Regions from separate parts of the Pontibacillus yanchengensis genome, predicted to be linked through region 2. Evidence: riboswitches for the same ligand, from Rfam matches in the RefSeq annotation. Region 2 holds a riboswitch; each other region holds the start of a gene.

Region 1 (8,183 bases), on a different contig from region 2:
ATTAACGCAACAAATGTCCCACGTTTATATATTTCTGGCGAAGAGGATCACACGCTGCTCCCTTCCTTAATGGAAAAAATCGAAGAATCGCAAACGACGTCCGTACATATTATGAAGCGGTGTGGGCACATGGTTAACATGGAGCGCCCCGATGAATTTAATCAACACATGATTGCTTTTTTTAATTCCGCTTCAGCTTAATTAGAAGCTTGGAATCATTCTCTATTATTTTCTTTCACAAAAGGTATTCCTTTTCTACTAATGGTAAGCTATCATTTCATTGGAATCACTTTTTAAAACTTCTTTAAGGAGTACGACTATGGGTTTACTAGCAGGTCTAGCAATATTTGTAACATTCGTAAACGTACTATTAGGCATCACGATTATTTTTCTAGAACGAAAACAGGTTAGTACAACTTGGGCTTGGTTAATGGTCTTATTCTTTATACCGATTTTTGGATTTATATTATATCTTTTTCTAGGTCAGAACTTAAGCAAGGCAAAGTTATTTCGGGTTTCTAGTGAAGCCACAGAATTTTTTACCAGTTTGAAAAAAAGGCAAAAAAAGATGTTCGACCATCACCACGAATCAAATTATGAGTATCAAGGTCTTATGTATATGAATCTAGTAAACAACGATTCCATTTTTTCAAATGATAATCATATAGAAGTGTTTACAGATGGGCATAAGAAAATGGATGACCTTATTAGAGAAATAGAAAAAGCTGAGGAATTCATCCATATTCAGTACTATATTGTGCGAAATGACGAAACGGGAGAGCGATTGATTAACGCATTGTCCAAAAAGGCTTATGAAGGTGTTGAAGTCCGCTTTTTATATGATGATATGGGATCGTTAAGTTTACGTAGATCCGCATTATCCCCGCTCATTAATGCAGGGGGCCATGTAGCAGCGTTTTTTCCTTCTCGGATTCCTTATATTAACTTACGTCTAAACTATCGTAATCATAGAAAGATTGCTGTTGTGGATGGAGTTGTCGGTTATATTGGTGGTTTTAATATTGGCAATGAATACCTTGGGCTCGTCCAAAAGTTTGGTTATTGGAGGGACACCCATCTTAAGGTGAGTGGAAGTGCTGTTTATTCTCTTCAAACTCGATTTTATCTCGACTGGAACCATGCTTCTAAGTATAAAATGGCTCCCTCTTCTAGATATTTCCCTGACATCCAACCTCAGGGAAACAGTGGTATGCAAATTATCACTTCAGGACCAGACTCTGAGTGGCAACAGATTAAGAATGCATATATCAAGTTAATATTATCGGCTAAAGAAAGCGTCTATATTCAAACACCTTACTTTATCCCTGATGATAGTTTAATGGATGCCATAAAGATTGCATCATTAAGTGGGGTTGATGTGAAGATTATGATTCCTAATAAGCCTGATCATATGTTTGTGTATTGGGCCACTTATGCTCACATCGGACAATTGATTGATGCAGGAGTAAGAAGCTTCACTTATGAAAATGGATTTCTGCACGCTAAGACTTTAGTGGTAGATGGTAAAGTTGCATCAGTTGGAACAGCTAATATCGATGTAAGAAGCTTCAAACTGAACTTTGAAGTAAATGCTATCGTCTATGACCCTATCTTATCCAATGAGCTGCAACAAATCTTTATCGAGGACCTTGCCAACTCCTATGAAATCACAGAAGAAGTGTACCGTAATCGTACCAATTTAATTAAAATGAAAGAGTCTGTATCACGGCTCTTATCACCAATATTATAAAATCAAAGAAAAGCTCAAGGTGCCTTCATCACCCGGCGGGCTTTAAGCAAAGCCTCTTCGTTGCGATTTTTGCCGCTTAGATAGGCTTTGCTCTTAAAGCCCGAGGGGGTAGGCGCTGGAATTAAACAAGTGAGCGCCAAATTTTATGCTTTCTTTACTTTCACAGCAAAGAGCTTGGGGCAGAACCCAAGCTCTTTTTAATATTACATTATTATTGGAACTGTTATTATAGTTAATGCTAAGCTTAGCAGAATGGAGATAATCCAATCTTTCTTTCTTGTCATCTTCAATAATATATTGGCAATGGTGCTAATAATCATAAAGAGTAAAAAGACGAACAAAATCATATATCCTTCCACTGATTTTCACCTTCCCTATTATATTCAAATAAGTTATTCCTATTATTTCAGCGTAAGAATATAGCCCTTCCCTCTGATGTTTTCTATATGTATGCTTACACTCTATTTTTTTTCGAATACGGTAGATGATGGCATTTACTTCTTCTGCGCTCACATCAGGGACTCCTTGTTCATAAATTCTTTTGGTCACGCCGCATGCTTCAATTCATCTTTTGAAACAAATTGTCCTTTATTTCTTTTCAACACATTTATATTCTTTAGAAGAGAATGTGTAGCAAGTATTGCTTATCCAGACCTCCTGCTTATTTGCGTCGAACTTACACTCTTGCTCCTGGAGAATTTGATTCTCTAATTTAAATACTAAACGTGAATCCATTCGATAGCTTAATTGTACCCACGTAAAGTCTTTTCTTCGTAACACGGTAATTGGTGTTTATTTACCCATGTGCCATGTCTACTTCCTAAGTCTTTAATATACATGTTAGATTCATAACTATAAATCTCCGCATGTTTCCTATATATACTATCAAAAGGGACATTCGGCTTTCACCCACTAGATTTACGTCAAATGATAACTTTTTGCGTATTGAGTGAAAGAACAGCTCCTCTTTCGTAAGGGGACCCTATATAATCATTAAATAGCCTAGCGTATTCATATGATTAAAAACTCTCTCATATCTTAATCTACTATTATTTTATCATAGAATTATCATTTGCTTGTTATTGAATAAACAATGTAATTTGAATACGATTTTAATAATAGGAACAATATTCTAGCTAACATAGAAAAGGGGTAATCAAATGAGAAAAAAGTTATTCAATATAACCATGATCATACTTGCTATTTCTTCAAGTTTATATGGAACTTTTGAATTGATGAATGCAAGAACATTTCAGCTTTTTGGAGGCTTAACCAATCGAGTGAATATGAATGAGAATGTTGTCGCCTTGACCTTTGATGACGGTCCTACCGAAAATGTAAAAGGCATTCTCCCTTTGCTTAAGAAGTATAATGCAAAAGCTTCCTTTTTGTAGTAGGAAACAAACTCAAAGAAAATATGGAACTCGGAGAAAAGATTAGCAATGCTGGGCATCAATTAGGGAATCATACTTATTCTCATAAACCTATGATTTTTAAGTCCTCTTCCTATACTAAAGAAGAAATTCATATAGAGCCGGATACTTCATACTACTTTCAAAGAAAGTTGACTACGTAAAAAGTAATATTAAACAGGGTCTATTATTCTACTACACCCTATGTATGATAAAACTAATAATGGCTTAAATACGATTAATGAAATCTTGAAATTATTATCAAATCAAGGATATCGATTTGTTACAGTAAATGAGCTACAGCACCTATCATCTTCATAAATATTCAAGTCCTGTAATTAATAGTTTCTGACATTACCCACAAGTGTATTATTTATACTATATTAAGCAACCCACTTTCATTACTATTTTCATAAAACAAATTGATGAAAGTTTCTATTGTGTAACAAATGAGCCACATGACAAAAAGGTTCTTTGTAGTACAAGATAATAATTAGTAGAGATATAGAAGTTGCTGTGGGGGGATTCCAATGGTCGTAAAATTGACAGATGAATTATTAATTAAAGCATATCAAGAAGCTAAAGAAAACGAAGACGTCGAAGCATCATTTCTAACTATTCTCGAGGAAGAATTGTTAAAACGAAATATAGAAATCAATGAATAAAGAACAAAAACTCGGGGCGCCCGCTTAGCGATATATATGCTTTGGCCCACATGGCGTGGGTTGGTTCGATGTTGCTTACGATGCAGCGGTCTTAATCGAACCTCTTTCACCCCAGAACTTCACCTGATTCCGTATGAGATAAAGGAAACATGAAAATATATGTGTCGTACAGAGGTGAGGAAGCACATTAGTCGCTGGGCGATGGAGCTAGACATGTAATCGCTAGAACTTATACTTACTTTACTTTTGAAATATCCATTGCTGCCGTAGCTACACCTACAATACTATTTTTCTTGTTATATAATGGTTTGGCATAAGTCAAATAATCACGTTCTTCTCCATTTAAGGAGAACGCGATTACCTCTTTTTTTATTTCCCCAGTTCGTATTACTTCCTTTTTTAAGGCCACTAACTTGTCACTATAGGATTCATCCATTATATCGTATATTTGTTTGCCTATGAGCCAATTGTCTTCAAAATCAACCTGAGAGTTAAACACCCATGTATATTTTAAATCTAAATCACAATGTGTAAATGTAATAGGTAAATCTGACAAAGATGCTTGTAATGGTTCGATAAAATAATCCACATAAAAGTTTGAGCAATTAAATGATAAGATGTCAGCTATTTTCTCAGCGATTTGTAAACTTGGTGTTCGTTTACCGCTTTCAATTTGAGCATAATATGCTCGATCAATATGACACAAGGAAGCTACATATTCCTGGGTGAATCCTTTTTCTTTCCTTAATACTTTCAACCATTCTCTCATTTATTCACTTCCCTATTAAGCTAGATCACTAATGTTTCATTACTATAATAATATTCTCCATAGTTATCATAAAACCCTTTGGTACTTTATGGTTAGTTTAACTCTTTTATGAAAAGGTAAAATATATATAGAAGTCCATACCTAATAAGGAGGATTACCATGAGCACATTATCTCAAACGGAAATTAAGCAAAATCATGAGGATATCCCTCAATGGGAAGTGAAAGACGAAGTTGAAATAGGACGAGTGTACACTTTTGCACAATATAAAGATGGGTTAGAATTTGTTCAACAAATTGGCACCATCGCAGACGAAAAAGACCATCATCCTTCGATACAATTAGAGTACAAAGAGGTCGTTGTAGCCCTTACTTCTCATGATGTAGGTGGCCTAACAAACCGCGACTTTGATTTAGCACAACGCTTTGATGAAGTTTATGAAAACCGAAAATAAATCACATTAGCCATTGAGGGAATACCTTGATGGCTTTTTTATAGGGGAATTGATCTGGAGTGAGATTTAGAGGGGGGACTGAGAGCATTCAGAGCAAATTATAGAATTTCCGAGCACACCCCTCCTCTATTTATCCAAAGTTTAAATTTTCTAAAATCATTCATTGCGTAACATCCTTTAATGCTGTATGGTAGTAATTAAATAAATTACAAATCACATAACATTCTTATTCAGAGAAGCTGAGGGATCTGGTCCGTCGAAGCTTCAGCAACCGGCCTATTTAGGTGAGGTGCTACCTCCAGCAAGTGGGATGAATGTCCACTTGAAAGATAAGAAGAAGGATAAACTTGAGACCATCAAGCTCTTCTTCGGAAGGGCTTTTTTTATTATCATTCATACCATACTAAAGGAGTCGATCGACATGTGTAGTCATCATTTAGATACAAAACTAGCACAAACAGGGAACCGCAGTGAATCCACAACAGGTGCTGTCACCCCACCACTCCACCTCTCTACTGCTTACCGCCATCCAGGAATTGGACAATCAACTGGATATGATTATATCCGTACCGGTAATCCAACCCGCGATTTATTAGAGCAATCCATCGCTACATTGGAATCTGGTCTTGATGGATTTGCATTTAGTTCCGGAATGGCTGCCATTCAAACGGTCTTCTCTATTTTCACCCCAGGAGATGAATTCGTTGTTACCCAAGATGTTTATGGTGGATCTTACCGTCTCTTCGAAAATCACTTTCAAAAATTTGGCCTTGGATTTACGTACGTGAATAGCACAGAGCCAGAAGATTTCGAACAAGTAGTAACAGAGAAGACAAAAGGACTATTTATCGAAACACCCACTAATCCACTCATGACCCAAATTGATATCGAAGCCATTGCAAAATTAGCTAAAAAATACAACCTACTTCTAATCGTGGATAACACTTTCTTTACACCTTATCTACAGCAACCACTTCAACTAGGTGCAGACATTGTCATACACTCGGCAACGAAATACCTTGGAGGTCACAATGACGTACTCGCCGGACTCGTAGTAGCCAATGATGAAGCCATCTGTGAAAGTCTGGCTGCTGAACAGAACGCTTCTGGTGCCGTATTATCCCCATTTGATTGTTGGCTGTTAATGAGAGGTATAAAAACACTAGGTCTTCGTATGAAGCAGCATGAGACCAATGCAAAACGAATCGCTGAGTTCCTTAAGAACGATTCCAATGTAACAGATGTTCTCTATCCTGGTCATGGAGGCATGCTTTCCTTCCGTGTTCAACAAGAGGAGTTCGTCCCATACCTTCTTCAGAGTTTTGAGCTTATTTCTTTTGCGGAGAGCCTTGGCGGTGTGGAAACCTTTATCACATACCCTGCCACTCAGACGCATGCTGATATACCAGAAGAAGTACGCTCTAGTTATGGTGTAGATAATCGATTACTCCGCTTATCTGTAGGAATTGAGGATGATAGAGATCTAACAAAAGATCTACAACAAGCTCTTGATAAAGCACAAACGGAGGTTAAGCAACATGTCTAATTATTCTGTTCAAACTAAGCTACTTCACAATGATTATTCTGTAGACAAAACATCCAATGGAGTTAGTGTACCGATTCAACATGCTTCAACATTCCACCAAGAGGATATTAGTGAATTTGGTCAATACGATTATGCTCGCTCCGGTAACCCAACCCGGGATGCACTAGAAACTACCATAGCTGACCTTGAAGGTGGCACGCATGGTTTCGCGTTTGCCTCTGGCATGGCTGCGGTGTCTAGTTCTCTTATGCTATTGTCCAAAGGTGATCACCTACTCATTACCGAGGATGTGTACGGAGGTACATTCCGATTTGTTACGCAAGTCCTTTCTCGTTTCGGAATCGAGCATACCTTTGTGGATATGACCAAGCTTGATGAAGTAAAAGCAGCCTTTCAATCGAACACGAAGGCTGTTTTTATCGAGACACCATCGAATCCGCTGTTAAAAGTAACAGACATTGAAGCAGTTACACAGCTTGCTAAACAGCATGATTGTATTTCGTATATGGATAATACGTTCTTAACGCCTTTGTTACAAAAACCATTCGATCTTGGTGTGGATATTATTATTCACAGTGCCACCAAGTTCTTAGCAGGACATAGTGATGTTGTTGCTGGTTTAGTAGTAGTAAATGATGAACAATTAGCCCAACAAATCGGTTTTTTACAAAATTCATGCGGTGCCATTTTAGGACCTCAGGATTGCTGGCTGGTCCTTCGCGGCATCAAAACCCTGCACGCTAGAATGCGGCAGTCTGTAGAATCAGCAGAAAAACTAGCAAATTATTTAGAAGGCCATTCTCTTATTACAAAAGTCTATTATCCTGGATTGACTTCAAACTCATATTATGAAGTTCAACAAAAACAAGCCAAAAATGGCGGTGCTGTTCTGTCATTCGAACTCGCCAATGAACAGGCCGTTGAGCAATTTGTAGAACGGTTAAAGCTGCCCGTTTTCGCTGTTAGCCTTGGGGCAGTTGAGTCCATCCTATCTTATCCAAGAAATATGTCACACGGCTCTATGCCTGATCATGATTGTGACCAGCGCGGTATTACAAAAGGTTTACTCCGCTTATCAGTAGGACTGGAAGATGCAGATGAACTCATTGTCGATTTCGAACAAGCACTAGCTTATACAAATCAACCCGCAAATACAATATAACTGCCACAAAATAAGTGCCAGACCCCCACCACGCTACAGCATTATCGCGGTGGGGGGGTTGGCACTATTTTATTGCATTTTACTTTTTTCCTATAAACGCATCAATCTCCCGTAGAGCTTGCTCAACTCCTCCACTTTCCCTAAAGCCAGCCCTTCCAAGACTCACGCCTAAATCATTAGCCACTAAATCCAATATTCCACCTATGATTAATTTTCTCAGTTGTTAAATAATGGACTTCGTCTCCTCTATCAGTAAAAGCCTTTACCATGCCAAGAGTAGGATTAACATGACCCTCGGCTGGAAAATTAATCATTAAAATGTTCATAGAGATACCCCCTTTCTATTGGATAACCCTAGAATATCATGTAGATAACGTCCATGTTTTAAAAGTGCTTGTTACATCCCCCCTACAAAGGACTTCTCTA
Region 2 (8,183 bases):
TTTTATTAAATATGTGTGAATTAAGCTATGTGCAATTCAAACAAAATGGTGCGTTTCCTATACCTAAAGGGTTTAAGCTAGTGAAAACATTCAAGGCAACTACCCTTCATTCAAAAGAGTGGTTCGGCTTTATCATAGAATCTGAGCATTCTGTAATAATCGCTTTTCGTGGCACCCAAACAGAACCAGATTGGGTCGCAGACGCACAGGTTTTCCAAATACCTTACCCCTATGTTGACAATGCTGGGCTTGTTCATAATGGATTCTTATCTATTTATGAGTCGTGCCGCGATGATATTTTCCAAGCTTATCAACACATTCCCCCTCATAAGAAGCTCTATATTACCGGTCATAGTCTAGGTGGTGCCTTAGCGACGCTACATGCTTTAGATGCAAAAGGAAACGCACCATTCGCTCAGGTGATCATGTACAATTACGGAAGTCCACGAGTCGGAAATGATAATTTTACACAATCCTATACTACGCTTACGCCCCTGAGCATTCGTTTTGCCAATATGCATGACCTTGTTACCCAACTCCCTCCTACCGTTATCTACTGCCCTTTCACAAAGCAGCTTTGGTATTATTCACACATCCGTTCTCCAATGGAATTCTCCTTGCAAACCGATACCATCAAGGGAAACCACTCACTCACCACATATAGAAAAGGGATTGAAATCCTTTGACGCGGCGAGTATTTACCACATCAAGGCTTTCGTTATGAGAACAAAAGCTCAGCGCTCCCGGCTAGCGACGTACAAACTGCTGCCCACAGGAAGTGGGTTGGTTCGATATTGCTACGTGATGTAGCGTTCTTAATCGAACTCGAACTTCCGCTGAATCCGTATGAGATAAAGGAAACACGAAGAGCGCAAGCGTTCGATGTTGACTTATCGTAAGGAGGTGCAGGAAGTTTGCTCGTCGCTGTGCGCTGGAGCTGTACGTGGCCTCTATAACTTACTTAGTTATGCACAAGCCAACATTTTTATAATTTCGTTAGACAATAAAAAAGTTAGACACCTTAATAGATGCCTAACTTCCGTTTTATACATAACTCGAAATTGATTTCTTTTCTAGTTTCCTGCCAAGGTACGTAGCAAGTTCCAACATACCAAACTTATCCTTTTGCTCTTCTGCTTCTTTATTATAGTTCGTATTCGTATTCACATCATACGTGTACAGATTTCCGTTTTGATCTTGTATACATTCAATCCCTGCTACCTCAATATTATTTTCTAAAAGGAATTGTTCATACTGTTCGATAACTGGATCGTCAAAATAATCTAAGATCCTAAACTTAGGTTGCTCCTCCTTTTGTTGCGGCGTATCTTCCGTAGGGCAATGTAAATCTTCAATCGTACATGCATCAGCAGGGCAAAGCTCAAACCCTTCAGATGTATCAACACGAACCGCATAGATTAACTTCCCACCAATGAATTCACACCTCACGATATACGGTTCAGGTGCTTCAATATATTCCTGTACAAGGGTTATACCATCTACAGGCTCGTCAAATCCCTCGCTGTACACATATTGATGCAAGGCTTCTATGGAGTGAAACAGTTGAACGCCTTGGCCTTTACCTGCACGGTTATGCTTTGTAATAAAGGAAGCTCGATCTAGCTGCTTTGCGGCTTCTATGATTTGATTACGTCCCACTGCCGTAATCGTTTTAGGCGTTTGTATCTCTTGCTGGTTTAATGCCATATATTGATTAACCTTACTGACTTCAAGACGAAGAGCTCTGCTTCCATTGATTACAGTCCGACCATGCCGCTCAAGCCAAGCTAGCACCGCTTCAGCAAATTCTGGAGCAAAACGATGATTTCTTGTATGGGAAGAAGCACTCATCCTATTGTAAAACACACCTTCCGGAGGTTCCTCAGATAGATCAATCGTTCCATAATCCAAATGCCAGCTTTCATATGGTATGCCCAATTGGTCTAAACGATCTGTGAGGTGGACAGTCCATTCTTCGTTTTCGTGTAAGATATATACTTTACTCATTGTTGAGTCTCCTTTCTTTCCTGCACCCTTTTCTCTTCTACTAGAGGCATCACTTGCTTAGAGAACCGCTCCATTTCCTCAAGCTGAGGTGAACATTGAAGCAGTAGCAAATCAAGTCCAACTTCTTCATAAGCGATCATTTTATCTGCTATTTGATTAGGAGTTCCAATCAAATTTGGCCGTAATCCACGATTGGAAACCGAATAATCCAACATTTCCACCTGCTGTTCCAGCTGCGATTTACTTGTGAAGTCTTTGTAGCCTGCATAAGCGCTAGACTGTTTCAACTGCGTGATTCGATTTAACTCCTCAAGGGTGTCACGACAGATGACATAAGCAGCCATACCGAACGATTGAAACGGCGTTGAAGACACCTTAAGTCTCCGTTCTTTCATATCTCTTATTTTTTGTGAAATCTCGTCAACCGTCCCTCCGTGCATCACATAAGCATCACAATACTCAGAGATGGATTGTTTTCCTCGGGGACTTTCCCCACCCGCATAAACAGTTGGTGCTTGAATAGGTTTAGGCTGTAACTGTGTATCAGCGATTTGATAAAACTTCCCTTGAAAACTAAATGTATCTTGAGACCATAGCCCTTTTAAGACTTGTAAAAACTCATCTGTGCGATCATAACGTTCATCATGCTCTGTAAAAGCACCTCCATACTGTCGTGCTTCCTCTTGCCACCAAGCGGAAACTACATTTAACGTAAAGCGTCCATTACTAATATGATCTATCGTAGAGGCCATTTTTGCAGTAACAGCAGGGTTATGAAAATTTGGCCGAACAGCTGTCATGATTTCTATCGAATCCGTAACTGCAGCTAATGCTGCAGCAGTGGACCATGCTTCTAATGAATCTCTTTCAGGGCCCTTGATATCGTTTAAATACAGTTCTGCGATTAAGGTGGTGTCATACCCCCATTTTTCAGCCGATTGAATAACATTCTTCACATACTCAAATGTAGGAGTCATCTGTTCTTCATCTACATTCCGTAACTAACCTCCGAATATAGGGAGCCAAAATCCATACCTCATCATCCATTCCCTCTCCTTCACGACACCTATTATATTCCATTATTCCAATGACTTTACTCAGTATTAAACACTAACTTTTAACGTATTTCCTCATAAACATAAAAGCAGAGCCTCTCTCTTTTATGTAAAGAAGAGGGGCTCTGCTTTTATGTAGATCCCAACTCTCCCCATCTTCCAAGCCGCGTTAAGCTTGAAGGAATTAGCACGGTGTTCTGTTGCACAGAATCCGTTGCCGAGGTTTCAAAGGGCCAGTCCCTCCACCTCTCTGGATAAGAAGATTACGTTAATGATGCATAAGTTGTTGCCATATATACTACTAATCACCCGTCAATATGTCAAACTTATTGAATAGTTTAAATTTTTCGTAAAAAGTACTTAAAAAAATGAAAGCGTCTAACCTTCTTAAAATCTTTAACCTCTGGCGGGATTACTGCATATCCTAATAACAAAATATTCAGTATTTAAGGGGTGATCACATGTTATCTGTTCGGATGTTAAAACCGTTTTATGTGAAACACGAAGAAAATTGTATTCGCATTATGTTAGCCTATCAATACTTCTCTATCCACTTTGGTGATGACCTGTATCAATTCACTCCCATTGAAGGACGTGAAATTGTAGTTGATCGTAAAACCAAAAAAATCACCAATGTTAATGATGTGCTAGTTTTCCAAAAGGGGAAACATATGATGCAAATTACCATTCAAGAGCTATTGGATTTACCTGATTTCGTTACCCATGTCCACTCGATTGCTAGTCGATATTTGAATCGAAAAAAATCAATCAATATGAAAACAATTGATAAAGTGATTCTCGAACTAGAGCGAGAAAATGCAATGAGATTGATTGATCAAGCGTTAGACAAACAAGATGAGCCTGGCTTTATCGAGTTATCTTCCTACTTAAAACAACACTTTTAATCTTCTGAGACGTCAAAGTAAAGATTAGCATGATTACGACAGCCAGGATTGAAAGAGGCTTCACAATGAGGGCATGCGTATCCACTGTTCATATACTCGTGTATCGTTAACTCCTTACCACATGAACCACACAAAACTGCCTTCTTGTTTCGCTCTTCCACAGTCCACGTCTCAGCCTTGTGATTGGTGACCTCGTCATGACATTGATAGCAAGGGTAATAGGTATCGCAACACTTAAATTTAAGTGCGATCCTATCTACTTCCTTATGGTAATGTTTGCACCGAGTCTCAGCATCAATGTCTATCCCCTTTACTTCATGACCATTGATCTTCATTTTATTTCCTCCCGTTTAAAAAAGAAGGCGCGTATCTCTACGCACCTCCTCTTTTGAATGATAAAATCTGTTCCAGTGGGAGTTGTGTTGTACACTTATCTGCTCCACTTATCGCATAAACAGTTCTTCCACGTATGTTTCTGAAGGAACTTCCTGAATAAAAGGGCTCTTTTCCCCTAAAGAAAGAATGTGAAGTTCATGCATCGCTCTTGTACACGCGGTATAGAACAAGTTGCGTTCCAAATCATCTTTGTATTGCTCTGCTGATGCATTAAAAATAACAACAGCATCAAATTCAATCCCTTTTGCTAAGTAGGCAGGTATGACAATAAGTCCTTTTTCAAACGTATAGGTATCCTTATCCATTAGTCTAACAGGCAGATCATCTTTAAGCGCTTCGTATGCTTGTCGACTCTCTTCAGCTGTTTTACAAATAATCGCAATTGTTTCGTATGCTTTGTCTTGCAAGGAGAGAACCTTTTGCTCAACTGCTTCTATATGCTTCGCTGCATCCTCTACTTCGACAAGACTTGGACGCTCACCTTCTCGATTAAACGGTTCAATATCTTCTCCACCAGTTACAAGTCCTTTTGTAAATTCAATGATAGGCTTGGTTGAGCGATAACTTCTTAATAGGGTAAGCTTTTCTACTTCCCCTTCAGAGTGGAGTTCTTCTGATAATGGCGTTGGCGCATGGACATTATGGGCATAGATTGCTTGGTTATAGTCACCCAAAATCGTCATACGACTATAAGGGAAAAGCTTCTTCAAAAATTCAAATTGGAACGGAGAATAATCCTGAGCCTCATCAATAAATAGGTAGCGAATTTTCGTGTAGACATTCGTTCCCTTAAGCTGATCCTCTAGATAAAGATATGGCGTAACGTCTTCATGTAGGAGATGCTTCTCATCCAACGATGCCAATGTTTGTTGAATCATTTCATCCCATTGTGCTGGCTTATCATGTGGTTCAATGGAAAACAGAGCTTTATACACAGCGGTCATGTTTATAAATTCAAGATTTTTAATTTTATTTTTTATCGGCTTAATATACTTTCGGACAACAGCCTTCGATAACATTTGCTGCTCTAATTGAAAGTCATCAAAGGTATCCTGATTATCTCGATTTCCTTTTTGCGTTTTGTGGTAAATTCTCAAGTATTCCTCATTACTTAAATGTTGGATTTCATCCTCAACCCATGCCTTCTTCCGTTCTGCTTGCTCAAAAGCACTCACTTGTTCCAAAAGCCAATCTGCAAGCATTTGCATGGCATTAGGAGTAGAAATAGCCGGGTCTAGACTATAAAAGTAATCATCCATCTGTTGCTTGGTAACAATGGTCTGTTCTCTAAATTTCACATTTTTAAAGATTAATCCTTGCTTTGTTAACCGCTCAATATACTGGTCCACAAATGCCTTGAAATCTAAACTAGCTTTATATTGGATATTATTTAATCGAACATCATAATCCTTGTCTTTTTGGGAAGTTAGAAGATGTTCTAATTGCTCATAAGCGTCTTCGTAGCTCACACGTCCCTCAAGGCGTTTGTCGATATACTCTAAAAAGGTCGTTTGATCCATGTTTTCCTCTCCGAGTTCAGGGAGGACATTTGCAACATAGCTATTAAACATTGGATTAGGTGAGAAAAGCATGATTTGGTCGGCTTGAATGCTGCCACGATACCGATACATTAAGTAAGCCACACGTTGTAATGCTGCTGAGGTCTTACCACTACCCGCTACGCCTTGGACCAATAAGTATTTTTTCTTATCATAGCGTATGATCTCATTCTGTTCTTTTTGGATAGTTGCAACAATGCTTTTCATTTGTGTATTCGCATTGTTACCAAGGACTTCTTGAAGCAGTTCATCCCAAATCGTAACACCTGTATCAAATAACCCTTTTATCTGTCCGTTACGAATGATGAATTGACGCTTCAACGTCATATCCCCTTCTATTTCACCCTCGGGAGTTTCATAAGATGCAGAGCCTGGTGAATAATCGTAATAAAGACTTGAGATAGGAGCACGCCAATCATAGACGAGAAAATCTTCATCATGTTGATCCATTAACGATGCAACTCCAATGTACACTTCCTCAGCTTCCGATTCACCTTCTTCTACAAAATCCACCCGTCCAAAGTAAGGAGAATGTTTCAATCGATGCAAAGTTTTCAATTGGTCATAGAACTGCTTATGACTACGTTCCCGTTCTCCTAGCAATTCAGCTTGTTGGCGAATACTACTATACGTTTCCATTACATCATCTGGTTCATCCATATTGACGGTTACATCTTCAAAGAAATCTTCGCGAAGGTCAATAACTTCCCCTTTGACGTCACCAACTTTTTCTCGAAGCTGTTCTTCCTTTTTATTTATTTCTTCAACAACACGATCCACACGTTGCTGTTCAACTTGCCAATCTTCATGTTTATCAGACATACCATCACTCTCCATTACTTAAGATTATCAAATGGTTTGACATTCAAATTAAATTCATGTATAATTATAATTGGATAAATGTAATTGCATATTTTTGTTGTATGCATGGATTTTTATCATAGCATGGTTTTTACATATTCACAACTTTTTTATCAGTCAGGTACCGATGTTCTCGGTACCTTTTTTATGTTTTTTTTGCTTTGATATGGATGTCTTCTATTTTCCATCCAACCTCATCCTATTATGAGGTTATGCAAGTGCAATGAATGTTTACTCGTATAGTTTTTGACCAAGTCACCAAGACTAATCTTGATCTCATCTTAAGGAGGGTGAATGGCATGAACCGACAACGCGCGAAAGAAATTTCTGAGACGCCAATCATGGCGAATGTTTCTTATAACGGAACCCCCATCTACATTCAACACGTAGATGAGCAAAAAGAAACCGCCCGCATCTTCCCCCTAGACTTCCCAGATCAAGAACAAGAGGTATCTCTGAACAGTTTGAGAGAAGATTATCATTAATGAATAGAAGAGCGCAGGCGTCCGGATAGCCGCCCACACGACGTGGGTTGGTTCGATGTTGCTGCACGATTTTGCTAGTCGCTGGAGCTATACACATTCGAGCCAAAAATTTATACTGCTTTTTCTTTTGAATAAGCCTTCCTTAACAGGGAGGCTTTTTATTGCCATTTGCACATCATACTACGCCTTTGAAAGTTGCTGATACATAAACGACGCATACATTCCATTTTGTTTCAGTAGCGTTTCATGGGTTCCTTTTTCAACTATGTTCCCTTCATCCAATACAATGATTTGATCGGCATTTTGGATGGTGTTTAAACGATGAGCGATGACGAAGCTAGTACGTCCTTCCATTAAGGTTGAAAGAGCTTCGTTAATTTTCACTTCTGTAATCGTGTCTATACTGCTCGTGGCTTCGTCTAGTATTAATAATTGAGGATCAGCTAACATTGCCCGGGCAATAGACAATAGTTGACGCTGTCCATGGCTGATTCGTTGACCATCAGAATGAAGCATGGTGTCATACCCTTCTGGTAACGACTTGATAAATCGGTTGGCATTAGCCTTCTTAGCTGCTTCTTTCACTTCTTTATCTGTGGCATTCAATCGCCCATAGCGTATATTCTCCCGTATCGTAGCTTCAAATAAAAAAGAGTCCTGTAGTACCATACCAAGATGGTTGCGCAAACTTTTCCGGCTGATGGATGAAATAGATTTTCCATCCACATAAATTTCCCCTTCATCAGGGTTATAGAAACGGGACAAGAGCGATATAATGGTCGTTTTCCCAGCACCTGTCGGACCAACCAAAGCAACTGTTTCCCCAGGGTTCACATCAAAATCAATATCCGAAAGTGTTGGCTGGTCTTCATAAGCAAATGAAACATTTCGAAACTGCACCTTTCCTTCAATGGA
Region 3 (8,183 bases), on a different contig from region 2:
CATTTTACAGAAACCTTCTTTAAAATCAATTCATCTTGTTCATCATTCGCTCTTACAATAGGGTCCCTTGTTACAAGTTCTGAAGACATTTTGCTTTTGAATTTTATTTTTGGTGCTAGTATATTCAATCCAGAAGCGATTACCTTTAAAGGCTTTGGTGGATTAAAGGTAAGCCCAAGGCTCGGTGAGGATAAAATCACTCTCTCAATAGGCAAGGTCTTTTCCTGAAGTGTTCGAATCACAGCTAATCCCCCCATGCTATGACCTAACAAGAAAATAGGTAATCCAAACGTATCAGCTTGTTCCACCCACTTTGAAATGGTAGCTACGTATTCTTGAAACGAGTCAATGTGGCCTTTCTTTCCATCATGTTCTCCATGAGCAGGCAAGTCGCCATATATACAATGGTACCCCTCATCACAAAAGCGGTTAGCAAGCCATTCATAGCGCCCCGAATGTTCAAAAGCACCATGTACAATTACAATCGTTGCCTTCGGTTGTTCTGCTAATATTTGTTTCATGTCAATCGCTTCCTTCCCCTAGAAATAGAAGATTTTGTTATACTATTTATAACACCATATGTTAAAGGAGGATTCAAATGATATACGAATACAAAGGAAAATTACCACACATTCATGATACGGCATACCTTGCCGATGATGTTGTCGTTACGGGTGATGTAACCATTGAGGAAGAAGTGAGCATTTGGTTTAAAACGGTGATTCGTGGTGACGTTGCCCCTGTACATATCGGAAAAAGAACTAACATTCAAGACCAAAGTCTTCTCCACCAAAGTCCCAACATGCCATTAATTATTGAAGAAGGAGTAACGGTAGGTCACCAAGCTATGATTCATTCATCCTATATTAAAAAGAATGCACTTATCGGAATGGGTTCTACCATATTAGACGGTGCAGAGATAGGGGAAGGAGCTTTTATTGGAGCAGGGAGTCTAGTTCCTCCCAATAAAAAAATTCCTCCACATACACTTGCATTTGGTCGACCTGCTAAAGTAATAAGAAATTTGACCGATGAAGATAGTAAGGAGATGGACCGAATCAGAACCGAATATGTAGAAAAAGGGCAATACTATAAATCCTTACAACGAAAGTAAAGAAAAGCGAAAGCGCCCGCCTAGCGACGTACAAACTGCCGACCACAGGGCATGGGTTGGTTCGATGTTGCTGCCTGAAGCTGTGCGCTGGAGCTAGACATGTAGAGCCAAAACTTATATTTTCTTTACTGAGAACATTAAGTGATTAATCTTCCTGCTATATCATTCATTACCTGGACAATCTAAACAAGGAGGTGCACCATAATCGATGTTAGGAACATTAACGATTAGTACAATCCTCATGAGTGCGATACTTATTGTCTTCTCCTTGTTCCAAAGGGTACAGCAGCCTTATAGAAAGCTATTAAAAGGGTATAGTTTATTATTTTTGATTTCTTCCTTAGCCTTAAGTACCATTACGCTTCAGCAAAACCAAAATATTTGGATGCCGACAGTCAAAAGTTGGTTTAGTTCAAATCAAGAGCACGTTACATCAAACAGTTTGAGTGCAGAAGAATTAGAGCCGATTGTGCCACTTATTGATCAGTATCATTTAGCAGATCAGATTCGGCTCTCAGCTCCTACCTCTAATCAGTATCCCGAGTTACCAAGAGGGTGCGAAGTCACATCATTAAGCATGTTGCTTCAATACCATGATAAAGATGTGGATAAGATGAACCTTGCCAAACAAGTTCCAAAGGATACTACACCATACAGTGAAAATGATGGCGAGGTATCATTTGGAAATCCGAATAAAGGATTTGTAGGCAGCATGTATAATCTAAGTAAACCAGGATATGGAGTTTACCATGAGCCGATAGCAAAACTTACTGCACAATACGTAAGCAAGGAACGTGTACATGATTTTAGCGGTGGCTCTTTTTTCCAAATCTTAGAGCAATTAAACGAAAAGCGTCCCGTCTGGGTTATTACAAATACTTTGTATAAGAAATTACCTGAAGAATACTTTGAAACATGGAATACAGCTCAAGGACAACAAAGTATCACAATGAAAGAACACTCCGTTTTAGTAACTGGATATGATAGTCAATCTATTTATTTTAATGACCCGTTATCTGGGCAAAAGAAAAAAGCACCCATTTCGGACTTCCGAGAAGCCTGGGTGCAAATGGGCAAGCAAGCGATCTCCATTAAGTAATGGATAGCTTGCTTGTTGATTTATCTTCTTCCATTAAGTCTTTCATGGAATATTTTCGTTCTACATAAATTTGATGCCAAAGCATGAACATGAGAACCGTCCAAATTTTACGGGAGTAATCAGCTTTCCCTTGTACATGATTTTCAAGCAATTGCATGATGACTTTTTTCTCAATCAAGTGGTCCGTTTCACTGTTCTGTATAAGCTGCTTAGCCCAATCATATAGTTCATCTTTTAACCAATGACGAATGGGAACAGGAAAGCCTAATTTCTTACGATCGAGTACATGGTCTGGAACAATTCCACGGGACGCTTTTCGTAAAATGGACTTCGTCGTCCCTTCTGCTATTTTCATATCTACGGGAAGCTCACGTGCCACATTAAATACTTCTTTATCTAAAAAAGGCACTCGTAGTTCAAGTGAATTCGCCATCGTCATTTTGTCTGCTTTCAACAGAATATCCCCACGAAGCCACGTCTGCATATCAATGTACTGCATTTGATTTACAGGATGATTTGATTCAACTTGGCTGTAAAGATCTGCTGTTAACGATTGATAGCTTGAATGCTGATGATAATCTTTCAGGATTGAATTTTTGTCAGCTTCTTCAAACATTTTCGCATTACCAATATAGCGATCCTTTAACGGAGTAGTTCCACGTTCTAAGAAACTTTTACCCTTCACGCCTTCAGGTAATATCTTCGCTACTCGACCTAACAAACTTTTAACAGTGCCTGGCATAGAATCAAACATTTTCAAGGATTCTGGTTCACGATAAATGTTATATCCACCGAACAGTTCATCTGCACCTTCACCCGATAAGACAACTGTTACATGCTTTCTTGCTTCACGGGCCACAAAGTACAATGGTACACATGCTGGGTCGGCCAGTGGATCATCCATGTGCCACATAATTTTTGGTAACTTTTGAATATATTCTTCAGGTGTAATAGTGTACGAAATATTTTCTACACCGAGTTTATCGGCAGTCTCTTTTGCTACATCCACCTCAGAATATCCATCTCGCTCAAACCCTACAGAAAAGGTCTTGATATTGGGATTAAATTCACGTGCCATCGCAACAATAATGGAGGAATCAATTCCACCTGACAAGAAAGATCCTACAGGTACATCACTTCGCATATGTACATTAACTGAATCATATAGGACATCCTGAATTTGCTTAATCCATTTCTGTTGTTCCCCTGATACCTGTGTAAACGTGGCATGAAAATAACGATGGAAGTCGATGGATTCGCTTGGTTTTTTAACGAAATAATATCCAGGCTCCACCTTATGTATGCCATCTGTTAGCGTCAATGGTTCGGGGACATATTGGAAACTTAAATAATGCTGTAATGCTTCCGTATTGACAAGCTCATTTTCCTGTAGAAGCGTAATACTTTTCTTCTCAGAAGCAAAATATGTCTCCCCATTTTGTTCACTATAAAATAACGGCTTTATGCCAAATGGATCACGTGCACCAAATAGGGTTTGTTCTTGCTTATCCCATATTAATATAGAGAACATGCCACGCAAGTAGGAAAAAGCTTGTTCCCGTTGATCACTGAACATCACCGCAATGACTTCCGTATCAGATTCTGTTTCAAACGTGTACCCCTTTTTTTGAAGAGACTCACGTAATTCAACATAGTTGTAAATTTCACCATTAAAAACCATCCAATACCGTTCATCCTCATAACTTAGCGGTTGATGGCCACTCTCAATATCTATTATACTTAATCGACGAAAACCGAAGGATACATGTTCATCATGGTAATATCCCTCATCATCTGGTCCTCGATGGGTAATAATATCATTTCTTTGTTTAAATCTCTGCTTCCCCTCTTCATCTAAAGGAGAAGGCATATGTCGTATAACTCCAATAAAACCACACATACGAAGGATCCTCTCTTTCTGGTCACATTCCTGTTTAAGTTTACCACAAAAGCATTATGTGGGAAAACAAAGTTATAACAAACTAGAGCGAAAGTGCCTATTTTTAAGTGGTACGAATAGCTAAAAAATATCTAGGTTCTATACTTTCAGTAGGTACTTTAAAGCTAGACTTTATCCCTTCCTAATCAAGTCCTTTCATTAAACATTTTTCCCATATAAAAAACTGACCTTCCAAAAGAAGAGGTCAGTTTTGAGTTTATTTCCTTACTTGTTCCATTAATTCTGAAGCTTTATCGGTTTTTTCCCATGGGAATTCTACATCTGTACGACCAAAGTGACCGAATGCTGCCGTATCTTTATATATAGGGCGGCGCAGATCAAGCATTTTAATAATACCAGCTGGACGTAGGTCGAAGATGTTTCGAACAGCTTCTACCAAGGCTTCCTCAGATACCTTACCTGAGCCAAACGTATTAATAGAAATGGATACAGGTTGAGCAACTCCAATGGCGTAAGCAAGCTGGACTTCACAAGAATCCGCAAGTTCAGCTGCTACTATATTTTTAGCTACATAGCGCGCGGCATAGGCTGCAGAACGGTCTACTTTGGTAGCGTCTTTACCACTAAAAGCACCACCACCATGACGAGCATATCCACCGTACGTATCTACGATAATTTTCCGCCCTGTAAGACCTGCATCTCCTTGAGGTCCACCAATTACAAAACGGCCCGTTGGATTGATGTAATATTTTGTTTTGTCATCTAATAATTCTTTTGGAACAATGGGATTGATTACCTGTTCTTTAAGATCTTCTGTAATTTGTTCTAATGTGATTTCCGGATGATGCTGGGTAGAAATGACGATGGTATCAATTCGAAGTGGTTGATTGTTTTCATCATATTCCACTGTTACCTGCGTTTTTCCATCTGGACGTAAGTATTCTAGTGTTTCATCCTTACGAACATCGGATAATCGTTTGGCTAATTTATGAGCTAGAGAAATTGGTAATGGCATATATTCAGGTGTCTCATTACTAGCATATCCAAACATAAGACCCTGGTCTCCAGCCCCAATATTTTCAATTTCCTTGTCCGTCATTTGACCTTCACGAGTTTCATATGATTCGTTTACCCCTTGTGCTATATCAGCTGATTGCTCATCAATAGCAGTCAATACAGCACAAGTTTCAGCATCAAAGCCGAATTTTGCTCTCGTGTAGCCAATCTCTTTAATGGTATCTCGCACAATGGATTGAATATCAACGTAGGTATTCGTTGAAATTTCACCGGAAACCAATACTAAGCCTGTGGTTACAGTTGTTTCACAAGCAACTCGTGCATTTGGGTCATTTTTTAATATTTCATCTAAAATCGCATCAGAAATTTGGTCACAAATTTTGTCTGGATGTCCTTCTGTAACAGATTCTGATGTGAATAAGCGGCGATTTGCAGCCATCCCCTCAAACTCCTCCTTTAAAACAATGAATTGACACGGAACTCATCACCCAGCTGACTTTATAAGAAACAAACCTTTATTTCTTCCTTACTCTACTAAGTAACAGTAGCTATCAAACCTAGATATAATGAATAATAATATAATCGTTTGGTAAACAATGTGCATATATAAAAAGAAGCAGAAAGTGTAAACATTACTTAAAGAAGTCTTTAAATAATGCATGTGCATTTTTGCATTAGAAAAATACGACGTCTCACTATTCCAGTAAAAGTCGTTACCTTTTTTATTACAATATTCCTTTAAGAAAGGGAACTTTTCTAAAGTAAAATAAAAAATCCTTTCCCGTTACTGAGCAAAGGGAAAGGGTCCTTTCGCTCTTATCGTTCAAGGTCAATACCTTGCATCAGGTTAGCACCATTTCACTATATGCAGTGACGGTTGCTGGGTTTCCTTGGGCCTGTCCCTCCACCAACTCAGGATAAGATAGTTTCCGTTCGCGAACAATCATAACGTTTTGGACCTGGTATGTCAACTAGTGTGGGGATTTTCCCGGGAGATACAAAGCAAAACACCACTAGCTAAAGCCAATATTCAAATCAATGTAAACATAAAGTTTGAATTATATAAATAGTGTGGACTAATGAGATAAATGTGTTATACTATTCTTACATTAAAAACGACTTGTGACTCTCATCATTTTTATGTTTGTATTATTTTAGAGTCCACTCAGTTTTTACCTTTATTTGCTTTTTCTCGTCTTCATGACGATGTTCCCATTATTTTAAAAAGGCAGGTTTTGTTCGATGAGTACGGTAAATCAAAAGTCAAAGCTGACTGATCTGTTTGTACAGGAAACAGTTATGAAAAACCTTTCTGTCGCAGAATTAGTAGAAAAAATATTGTTTCGTAAGGAAGGGCGACTAACAGCAACAGGAGCCATCCAGGCGGAAACAGGTCGATACACAGGCCGCTCCCCTAAGGATAAATTTATCGTAGAAGATGAAACCTCCGAGGAGGAGGTTGATTGGGGTAGTGTGAATCAGCCTATTTCTGAGGCAGTTTTCGAAGGTTTATACGAAAAAGTAATGCACCATCTCGGAGCTCAGGATGAGATTTATTCCTTTAAAGGGTTTGCTGGTGCTGATGAGCAATATCGCCTGCCCATTCATGTCCTAACTGAATTTGCATGGCATAATCTTTTCGCACAACAATTATTCATTCGTCCAACGGATGAGGAACTTGCCAATCATGAAACCGCATTCACCGTTGTGTCTGCTCCTACTTTCAAAGCAGATCCAGCAGTTGATGGTACTCATTCTGAAGCATTTATCATGGTTTCCTTTAAACACCGTATCGTGTTAATAGGTGGTACCGAGTATGCAGGAGAAATCAAGAAATCCATTTTCTCTGTCATGAACTATTTACTACCTCAACAAGATGTACTACCAATGCACTGTTCTGCCAACGTTGGGCAAGAGGGTGACGTTGCTTTGTTCTTTGGTCTATCTGGAACAGGAAAGACTACTTTATCAGCCGATTCGCACCGTCGCTTAATAGGCGATGATGAACACGCTTGGTCGAATCGTGGAGTCTTCAATATCGAAGGCGGTTGCTACGCAAAGTGTGTGAGCTTAAGTCGAGAAAAAGAACCACAGATTTATGATGCCATTCGATTCGGCTCAGTCCTTGAGAATGTTGTCCTCGATGAAGAAACAAGAGAACCTGATTACGAAAATACATCTTTAACAGAAAACACACGTGCTGCTTATCCGATTGAAAATATCGATAACATAGTTCAGCCAAGTATTGCTGGACATCCAAACACAATTGTGTTCTTAACAGCTGATGCTTTCGGGGTACTGCCACCGATCAGTAAGCTAACAAAAGAACAAGCTATGTATCACTTTTTAAGTGGATACACAAGTAAACTAGCTGGAACAGAACGAGGTGTGACATCCCCTCAAGCTACTTTCTCAACTTGTTTTGGTTCCCCATTTTTACCATTACATGCTTCCACATATGCGGAGATGTTAGGTGAAAAAATCGATCAGTTTGATGCAAATGTGTACCTAGTTAATACAGGGTGGACTGGTGGAGCATATGGAGAAGGAAGTCGAATGAAGCTTTCTTATACCCGTGCTATGATTCAAGCTGCTCTAGAAGGTGAATTAAATTCCAGCGAGACTGTAATAGACGACATCTTCGGTCTTAATATCCCTACACATTGTCCTGGTGTTCCAGATGATGTATTAATTCCGAAGAAAACATGGAAGAATGAATCAGACTACCAAGAAAAAGCAAAACATTTAGCTAAGAAATTCCATGAGAATTTCAACAAATTTGATGGGGTTAGCCAAAAAATTCGTAACGCTGGCCCAACATATAAGTAACACCAAATTTACTCCCTCATCTCCTTTATATAAAATGGCTAGCCCAAAAAAGGGTTAGCCATTTTTTATTCTTTAAGCCATTCTGCTAGCTGTTTCACGGTACGTCGATTAATGGCTGGAGGAAAATAATGATCAAGATTATGAAAAATCCAACTCGTCACAGGCTTCCCCTGTCGCTGCAGCACGTCTTCTAGCTTTTCAGAATGTTCCACCGATACATTTTG
Region 4 (8,183 bases), on a different contig from region 2:
AAACTACATTTTTCTTATCCATGACACTTTCTTCAAAATGATAATTAACTCGTCCTAGTGATACTTCTTTACGTTCAAGTTCTGGGAAATTGTCTATAATGTCTAATTTTTCTTCAAAAGTAAGCATGTTGCCTCCATAAATATGTAGTATTTTTTGTCATTATAACATTGTAATTCTTACATTCAAAATGGCAAAAAGTTTTAATTTTGATGGGCTAGGGAAAAGAATGTTCATAAATTATTGTATTGTTGTTCTTGAAGGAGGATTATGGTGGTATTAAAAGGGGTAAAATTATCTGATGTATCAAAGATTTCCATTTCACTGATACTCGGAGGGTTTGTAATTATAGGCGTTTCTTTCTACTTTTTTGCAGAATTGGCCGAAGAAGTGATGGAGAAAGAGCCTTTAATAATAGATAAACTAGCAATAAATATGATGAATAATATACAACAAGCCTGGCTTGGTAATGCCTTTGGAATGATTACGGAAGCGGGTTCAGTACTGTGGTTGTCGATAGCTTCTGGGTTGCTTTTGGTTTACTTGTTATTTATTTCTGATAAAAGTAAATGGGTAAGTGTCTACTTTTTAGTCAACATGTTAGGGATAAGCCTTTTAACAAAGGTTTTAAAATTAGCTTTTGAGAGAAAAAGACCCGATATTTTAGAAAAATACGATGGTACAGGGTTTAGTTTTCCTAGTGGACACTCTACGGGGGCTATTGTCTTCTATGGGTTTGTTATTTATATAGTGTTTATTACAAATATGAAATCAAGTGTGAAATGGATATTAAATAGTTTTTTAGGTCTACTGATTTTATTGGTGGGGCTAAGTAGAGTATATGTAGGTGTACATTATTTTAGTGATATACTTGCTGGATTTTCATTTGGACTAGCTTGGTTGCTCATATGCATATTAGCATTAGAAGTGACTTTATGGAGACAACAAAGACGGCAAAAGAAAAAGCAAGAGGCCTTATTTAGCTAAGGTTTCTTGCTTTTAGTTTTCCTTTAACAATTTTGTTTCTTCTTTCAGTTGATTTACATCATATTTTTTACCTATTTCTCGTTTCATGAACAGAGCAAGTCCTGCTAATGCTACAATTAATATGCTTAAAATAATAAGACTTTGAGGTTTTAAAGATAGCAAACTAGATCCGAAAAAACCAAATAAAAATGAGCCAGGTAAAGTACCAACAAGGGTTGCAAAGGTGTATTTCCACCACTTCACTTCAACTCGTGCACATATATAGGTAACTAAATCAAAGTTCACACCTGGTAATAGGCGTATCATCAAGACTGATTTAAATCCGTGTTCTTCAAGGTCTTTTTTCAAAGTATATAAATTTTGTTTTTTTTCGTCGCTGATTTGAATTTCTTCAAGAAAATAACGAAGAACGAGTAGTGAGAGCAATGAACCTAAAACAGTACCTGTAACAATATATAATGTACCCATATACCGCCCAAAAAGTAATCCACATGCAACAGCAATTATGGATAGTGGTATTAAAGTGAAAGGACGTATGATAAAGATTAATATAATGACAACAGGTGCCCATATACCAAAGTTTTCTACCCAACTTTCTATGTGGTCAGGTTTAATATGAAGAAACATTTTATTTACAAAGAGCATGCCACCAGCTACGACTAACAAAATAATGATTTTCCATAAAAAGCTTTTTAAACTACTGTTCACTAGAATCCCTTGCCTTTCTTAACTGGGCCAATTGAAATGTTTTATAATCGGTCTATCCCCTAAAAATGATAGGTTAAAACTATGTAAATCTATTCTTTAGTAGGGAGGACACTTGTCCTAGGGTTCTATTATGCATACAATAGGTGAAGGGTACTATACATATATTATGAAAGGAAGAGAATACATGAATAATGAACAAACCATTCAAGTAAAACAATACGAAGAATTGTACTCGATTCAAGCTGTAAAAGGCCAATCCCTGTTAGCTTCTGCATTTGAGCAAGAGGTTCCGTTGGATTTCAAGTGTCAAAAAGGGAATTGTACTCGTTGTAGAGTAGAACTACTTGACGGTGACGATATCGTAAACAATCCTACTCCTAAAGAACATGAAAAATTGGAAGAGGAATTGGAACAAGGATATAGACTTGCTTGTCAGACGGTTCCATTAAAATAATCGGTTTTTTTCTTCTAAATCACAACTTATTACAATACATAAACCCCTGACTCAACAATAGTATGGTCAGGGGTTTATTATGGGAAAAATCACTATGAGGTATTATTTTCTATAGGTAGATATTTTGCTATCCTTCACCAATTTAAGCTCTTGTACGATAGTGAGTATTATGAGATTTTAATGTGTCATCTGATCCAAATAAGAAATGTTTCTCCATGTTTGGAGAGTATTTGGAATTAATAGCTTCACGACCGACTGTTTCTGCAACTTCCCGAAGCATAGTAGGTGAAGCTCCACAACATAAACCAAAATAATTTACTCCAGCATCATAGGCTTCTTTCGCCCAGTTTGCGATTTCATAACGGTTACAGTACAACGGATCAAGTGACGTAGGGAATGTAGTTTCCGTTGGTAAATGACAAGAACAACCACCGTCAGGTAAATTGAAGAATGTTGGATGTTCTTCCGTTGTGCGATAAGGCACTGGTAAAGCCGCTACAAAACCATCGACAGTTTCTCTAATTTTATCTACAAAAGGTTGCATTGTAGCTGGGCCTCTAAAGCAGTTCATCCCTACAACAAGAGCTCCGTTTTCTTGAAGCTTCTGACAAGCTTCATCCACTTCATATCCATCTCTCATCTTATTTTCACCCATTACTCCAAGGGTAATTACAGCAGGTAAGTCGTGTTTCAGAATTTCTTCTAAAGCAATTTGGGCTTCTTCGTAGTAATAAAATGTTTCACCATTCACAAAGTCTACGCCTTCTTCTTTACACCAAGTAAGCATTTCAGCGAACATGTTACGAACTTTTTCTTTAGATTCTGGGTCCTCAGGGTCAAATAAATTTGTGTTGGAAACGTTCCCAGCTACAAGAGCTTCTTCCGTTGGATGTTCCTTTGCAACTTCTTTAGCAAGACGTATAGCTTCTCGATTTAGTGGTTCTAGTAAATCTTCTTTTCCAATAATACGCATTTTTTCTCTATGAGCATTATAGGTGAATGCTAATACTACATCAGATCCTGCATTCATGTAGTCACGATACGTTTGTTTCAATGCTTGAGGATTTTCTAATGCTACCTCAGGAACGAAAGAACCTGCTTGTAAATAACCTCTTCTTTCCAGCTCAAATAAATAACCTTCTCCGCATACTACGGGACCTTCTTGTAAACGTTGCTCAAGTGTACGTTTCATTGTTTACATCCTTTCTTTTTATCTCTTGGGTGAAGAGGGTATGAAAAAACCCCCTTCATAAGAAGAGGGTATATGTATATATGCCTCCTCTTATCTTCCAGATTTTAAGAATCTGTAGGATTTAGCACCTTTTTCAACATCGTTCGGATGAAAGGTTGCCGGGCTTCGCAGGGCCTATTCCCTCTGCCACTCTAGATAAGAGATATTCTTTTTATTTAATTTCGTAAGTTGAATTATAAAACAGAACTTTACCTTGGTCAATCGTTTTTTAACTCTTTTGAATTTTATATACAATATTAGCACGAATGTGTAAAATTATGGATGGATATAGTGGGGGTTACAATCCAAATTTGAGAGTGTAAAAGACGGTGAATCGTCTTAATTTTATAGAAGTGTGATGTATATATCATATGCAAACACCTTGGGGAGGGGAAGTTTTGGTACAACTTTTTAAGTTATTAGGGTATTACATCGTCGGACTAGTAGGTAAAAAGTCGCTCCAGTGCCACATAATAAACTTCATCCATATGTACGAGTTCATACCGTTGAATCCCTTACCAAATCTTGATAGGATAGTATTAGTAGGTAACTCTAAATAAAGGAGCTATGCAATATGGATTTTAATATATTTATGGAAGATGTTGTGACGCAAGCTCGTACGGAGATTGAACAAGCAGGTTATGAGCAATTGACTACTCCAGAAGAAGTAGATGAAGCGTTACAACGTAAAGGTACTACATTAGTAATGATAAACTCAGTATGTGGATGTGCTGGTGGAGTAGCTAGACCTTCTGCTGCACATGCTATTCATTATGATAAACGCCCTGATCACCTCGTTACAGTGTTTGCAGGTCAAGATCGTGAAGCAACGAATCGTGCACGTGAATACTTTGTAGGATTCCCACCATCTTCCCCTTCTTTTGCTTTTCTTAAAGACGGAGAGATTGTAACAATGGTAGAACGTCATGATATTGAAGGATTTGATCCTATTCAAGTAGTAGGTAAATTGCAAGGCATTTTTGATCAACATTGTGATGAAGTATAAATAGGGATGGGTCACCATCCATAAATTGAAAAAGATGGTCTATTGGCCATCTTTTTCGTCATTCTATAGGGGAAAATATTAGTTGTTAGATTATTATAAGGAGATTGAGATGTGAAAATAGGATACCGTACATTAAAAACGGCAGTTGGAACTCCTGTTGCTATTTGGTTTGCTCAAATGCTGGCTTTAACCAATTTTGCTTCTGCAGGAATTTTAACGATACTATGCATTCAAAACACAAGAAAACGTTCTATTGTAAGTGCATCTTCTCGATTCGCAGCATGTATACTTGCAATGGTTTTTTCGTTTATTATCTTTGAAACAATTGGCTATCATCCATTGGCAATAGGTATTATGCTTATTTTATTTATTCCTACCACCGTAAAATTAAAAATAACAGAGGGTATTGTCACAAGTTCGGTTATAATTTTGCATTTATATGGATCTAATGATATTAACGGAGAAACATTGCTAAATGAGTTGCTTTTAATTGTTGTTGGGATTGGCGTAGCCTTAATACTAAACTTGTACATGCCTAGTTTAGAAGGAAAACTTCGAGAAAAACAAACAGCGGTTGAAGAGAATTTTCAACGTATATTACAAGAAATTGCTGTATTCTTACGCTCAGGTGATCAGAAGTGGACAGGAAAAGAACTAACAACTACAGCGAACTTACTGGATGAAGCGAAGGCACTTGCATATCGAGATGTGGAAAATCATTTGTTACGTGGGCATCATCAGTATTATCATTACTTTCAAATGAGACAAAAGCAGTTTGAACTTCTAGAAAGAATGCTACCGTTAATCAGTAGAATTAATCAAACCTCGGATCATGCTACCATCATAGCTGATTTTTTTGAAGAATTATCTCAGAATGTTCATCCGGGAAATACTGCTGTTTTATTTTTGCAGCAGATTAAAGAATTACGTCATGAATTTAAACAAGCTGACTTGCCACAAACAAGAGAAGAATTTGAAACAAGAGCGAGTTTATTTACATTATTAAATGAGATAGAACAATATCTAGTTATTAAACGCATGTTCAAAAAGAGTGATATATAATGTTCTTGCTTATTTAGGGCAAGCTATTCTTACGAAGTCATTTAAGGAGGTATCGTAATGAAGAGCTTGCTCATTGTTGTGTTATTGGCCATGTCCCCTATATGGCCAATTGGTGAAAACCCTTCACGTGGCTATCCATTCTTAATAGTGAACAAAAGTACCAATCAATTAGCTTATATAGATGATGGTAAAGTAGAGAATGTGTACCCTGTGGCTACGGGGAAGACGAATGACCTTACGCCTGAAGGGCTACACACAATTACAGTGAAGGCGAAAGATCCATATTATCGAAAATTGGATATACCAGGCGGGGATCCAAGAAATCCTTTAGGATCAAGGTGGATTGGCTTTGATGCAAAGGGGACTGATGGTCGTATATATGGGGTGCATGGAACCAACCAGCCAAGTTCAATAGGTAAATATATATCAAATGGGTGTATCCGGATGAACAACAAAGATGTAGAATACATTTACGACAGGATCCCTATTGGTACAAAGATAGCAGTAGTGAAAACTGACAAATCATTTCAACAGCTAGCCAAAGAGTACAAGGCAATAGACTAACATAGAGGAGTGATCCTTTATGTTTTTTTGTGTTTCTTATTAGTGTGGATTTTAATTATATCGAGTATTATATTGAAGGATTTCCTTATCAGTAAATAATATATATACTAAAGCCCCCTGCATAATCAGTCTGGTTACGCATGGGTCTTTTGCTTATATACATGCTAAAACTTATATTTAATGCTTTCTTGTTTGATGCAACTTGAAGTGGAAGATGCGTTGAGTAATTGAGATCATCCTTCGTATGAAATTTTTACTTAATTTTCTACAATTGGGCAGGATAAAAGGTAGATTGAATAAAAGGAGGAACACACAAATGCTTGAAGGAAAGTCAGCTCTTATTACTGGTTCTGGTCAAGGGATTGGTTTGGAAATTGCTACTGAATTCGCCAAAGCTGGCGCGAAAGTAATGTTAAATGACATTAACGAAGATACGTTGAATGAATCTGTTAAAGAATTGACCTCACAAGGATTCAATGCTGATGGAGTTGTGGCAAATGTTGCTAAAGAAGATGATGTAAAAAATGCAATTGAGAAGACGATTGAGTCATTTGGTCGAATTGATATACTAGTTAATAACGCAGGTATTCAGCATGTTGCCCCTATTGAGGAATTTCCATCAGAGAAATTCGAATTGATTCTCGATATAATGCTCAAGGGTCCGTTCTATGGTATTAAATATGCGTTTCCACACATGAAAGAACAAGGCTATGGTCGGATATTAAATATGGCCTCCGTTAATGGGTTGATTGGGTTTGCTGGTAAAGCAGGTTATAATAGTGCGAAGCACGGTGTCATAGGTTTAACAAAAGTGGCAGCTTTAGAAGCCGCAGATTATGGTGTTACTGTAAATGCTATTTGTCCAGGTTATGTAGATACTCCACTAGTACAAAACCAACTAGAGGACTTAGCCAATACGCGTAATATCGATAAAGAAAAAGCGTTAGAAGAGGTTATTTATCCTCTAGTACCACAAAAAAGATTGCTGCAAGTTCAAGAAATAGCAGATTACTCCATTTTCTTAGTAAGTGAAAAAGCTAAGAGTATTACAGGGCAAGCTGCTGTAATTGATGGAGGGTACACGGTTCAATAATAGAAACTTAGAAAAAGGTTACCAATTGTGGTAGCCTTTTTTATTTGTTTTTACCAGGGTACATTAAAAAATAGTATGAAGAAAATGATCATCAAGATGGATAACCCATAGGTTAAGAAGGGACGTGTTCTATGTAAACTTATAAAGATATACATAATAATATAAAAAGGAAGATCCATCCACAGTTCATAGTTATTATAGAAGCTTAAGCGTTCAAACTTATAAAAAATCCAAGAAAATAGAAAAGAACCAAGCGTCCAAGCAAGAGTGTACAAGCTTCTATGAAGCCTTTTTCTTGGCATATGACTGATGTATAGAAATGTAATAGACGGTAGTACGATAAAGGAATGGATTAACGTGAGTTCTTTTGATGTAAGCCAGATGGATTCATAGCTCCATAATTGATAATCATCGACAATAATTAGGTAAAGAAGGCTCATGGAGGATACATACCAGAGCGTGTCTAAATGATGAGTGAGTTCCTTCCAATTTCCCCATTTCACAGTAGTTAATAATAAGAAAAAAGAAAATAATACATGCATGTTAGTGAATCTCCTAAATGTTTTCCATATTATCACCTAAAAAATGTATAGTTATATCCTCGTCACTAAAATTGGTAAAATTTTACTAGATAAAGCTTGATGGTTGTTTTGGTATAGCATTAAAAAAGCATTGAATTCTTTTGGAATTCAATGCTTTTTAACCATGATTAATTTATTCCCATCATTGCAAGTAAAATAATGGCGATAGTGGCGATCATAGGGATAAATAATCCTACTACAAATACGTCTTTATAAGAATCTTTATGTGTAAGACCTGTTACTGTAAATAACGTTAGTAAGGCACCGTTATGAGGTAGGATAGAAGCTCCGGAAGCTACGGATGTAATTCTATGGAAAGCTTCTAAACTTAGGCCTTGATCAACAGCAATATTATAATATTGTTCCCCTAGTGCTTCTAGTGCTATTCCCATACCACCAGAGGCTGAACCTGTAATCATAGCTAGAAGTTGGACTGCAAATGCTTCTGAAAAATAAGGGCTTAGAGGGATGTCGAATATTAATTCCTTCACCGTTTCAA

The links. A riboswitch is a leader RNA that binds a small molecule or an ion and turns the genes downstream of it on or off. The one in region 2 is predicted to bind S-adenosylmethionine.
Region 1: linked by a shared signal. The riboswitch ahead of GLW08_RS04200 (methionine biosynthesis PLP-dependent protein) and the one ahead of GLW08_RS13520 (LLM class flavin-dependent oxidoreductase) in region 2 are both predicted to bind S-adenosylmethionine.
Region 3: linked by a shared signal. The riboswitch ahead of metK (methionine adenosyltransferase) and the one ahead of GLW08_RS13520 (LLM class flavin-dependent oxidoreductase) in region 2 are both predicted to bind S-adenosylmethionine.
Region 4: linked by a shared signal. The riboswitch ahead of GLW08_RS09635 (homocysteine S-methyltransferase family protein) and the one ahead of GLW08_RS13520 (LLM class flavin-dependent oxidoreductase) in region 2 are both predicted to bind S-adenosylmethionine.

What each region holds. Positions count from the first base shown of each region.
Region 1 covers NZ_WMEU01000001.1:859,529-867,711, forward strand. Annotated here, with positions in the region: gene GLW08_RS04160 (alpha/beta fold hydrolase) at 1-201, shown strand, start outside; gene cls (cardiolipin synthase) at 320-1,750, shown strand; gene GLW08_RS04170 (hypothetical protein) at 2,060-2,263, opposite strand; gene GLW08_RS22375 (FHA domain-containing protein) at 2,494-2,631, opposite strand; partial or broken gene GLW08_RS04180 (polysaccharide deacetylase family protein) at 2,911-3,483, shown strand; gene sda (sporulation histidine kinase inhibitor Sda) at 3,693-3,827, shown strand; gene GLW08_RS04190 (helix-turn-helix domain-containing protein) at 4,063-4,596, opposite strand; gene GLW08_RS04195 (4a-hydroxytetrahydrobiopterin dehydratase) at 4,756-5,049, shown strand; SAM riboswitch class I at 5,273-5,385, shown strand; gene GLW08_RS04200 (methionine biosynthesis PLP-dependent protein) at 5,471-6,595, shown strand; gene metC (cystathionine beta-lyase) at 6,588-7,757, shown strand; partial or broken gene GLW08_RS04210 (macrolide family glycosyltransferase) at 7,949-8,083, opposite strand; gene GLW08_RS04215 (hypothetical protein) at 8,181-8,183, opposite strand, start outside.
Region 2 covers NZ_WMEU01000004.1:191,054-199,236, reverse strand. Annotated here, with positions in the region: gene GLW08_RS13530 (lipase family protein) at 1-686, shown strand, start outside; gene GLW08_RS13525 (ATP-grasp domain-containing protein) at 1,045-2,007, opposite strand; partial or broken gene GLW08_RS13520 (LLM class flavin-dependent oxidoreductase) at 2,004-3,047, opposite strand; SAM riboswitch class I at 3,212-3,323, opposite strand; gene GLW08_RS13515 (IDEAL domain-containing protein) at 3,524-3,967, shown strand; gene GLW08_RS13510 (CHY zinc finger protein) at 3,964-4,302, opposite strand; gene helD (RNA polymerase recycling motor HelD) at 4,411-6,744, opposite strand; gene GLW08_RS13500 (small acid-soluble spore protein H) at 7,083-7,268, shown strand; gene GLW08_RS13495 (ABC transporter ATP-binding protein) at 7,449-8,183, opposite strand, start outside.
Region 3 covers NZ_WMEU01000013.1:21,047-29,229, forward strand. Annotated here, with positions in the region: gene GLW08_RS20530 (alpha/beta hydrolase) at 1-521, opposite strand, end outside; gene GLW08_RS20535 (gamma carbonic anhydrase family protein) at 599-1,114, shown strand; gene GLW08_RS20540 (C39 family peptidase) at 1,323-2,213, shown strand; gene asnB (asparagine synthase (glutamine-hydrolyzing)) at 2,206-4,113, opposite strand; gene metK (methionine adenosyltransferase) at 4,370-5,569, opposite strand; SAM riboswitch class I at 5,944-6,054, opposite strand; gene pckA (phosphoenolpyruvate carboxykinase (ATP)) at 6,373-7,959, shown strand; gene GLW08_RS20560 (alpha/beta hydrolase family protein) at 8,025-8,183, opposite strand, start outside.
Region 4 covers NZ_WMEU01000002.1:491,593-499,775, forward strand. Annotated here, with positions in the region: gene GLW08_RS09615 (hypothetical protein) at 1-127, opposite strand, end outside; gene GLW08_RS09620 (phosphatase PAP2 family protein) at 269-985, shown strand; gene GLW08_RS09625 (VTT domain-containing protein) at 998-1,693, opposite strand; gene GLW08_RS09630 (2Fe-2S iron-sulfur cluster-binding protein) at 1,878-2,147, shown strand; gene GLW08_RS09635 (homocysteine S-methyltransferase family protein) at 2,290-3,339, opposite strand; SAM riboswitch class I at 3,427-3,541, opposite strand; gene GLW08_RS09640 (BrxA/BrxB family bacilliredoxin) at 3,953-4,384, shown strand; gene GLW08_RS09645 (aromatic acid exporter family protein) at 4,496-5,446, shown strand; gene GLW08_RS09650 (L,D-transpeptidase) at 5,504-6,010, shown strand; gene GLW08_RS09655 (3-hydroxybutyrate dehydrogenase) at 6,327-7,103, shown strand; gene GLW08_RS09660 (hypothetical protein) at 7,154-7,645, opposite strand; gene GLW08_RS09665 (GntP family permease) at 7,813-8,183, opposite strand, start outside.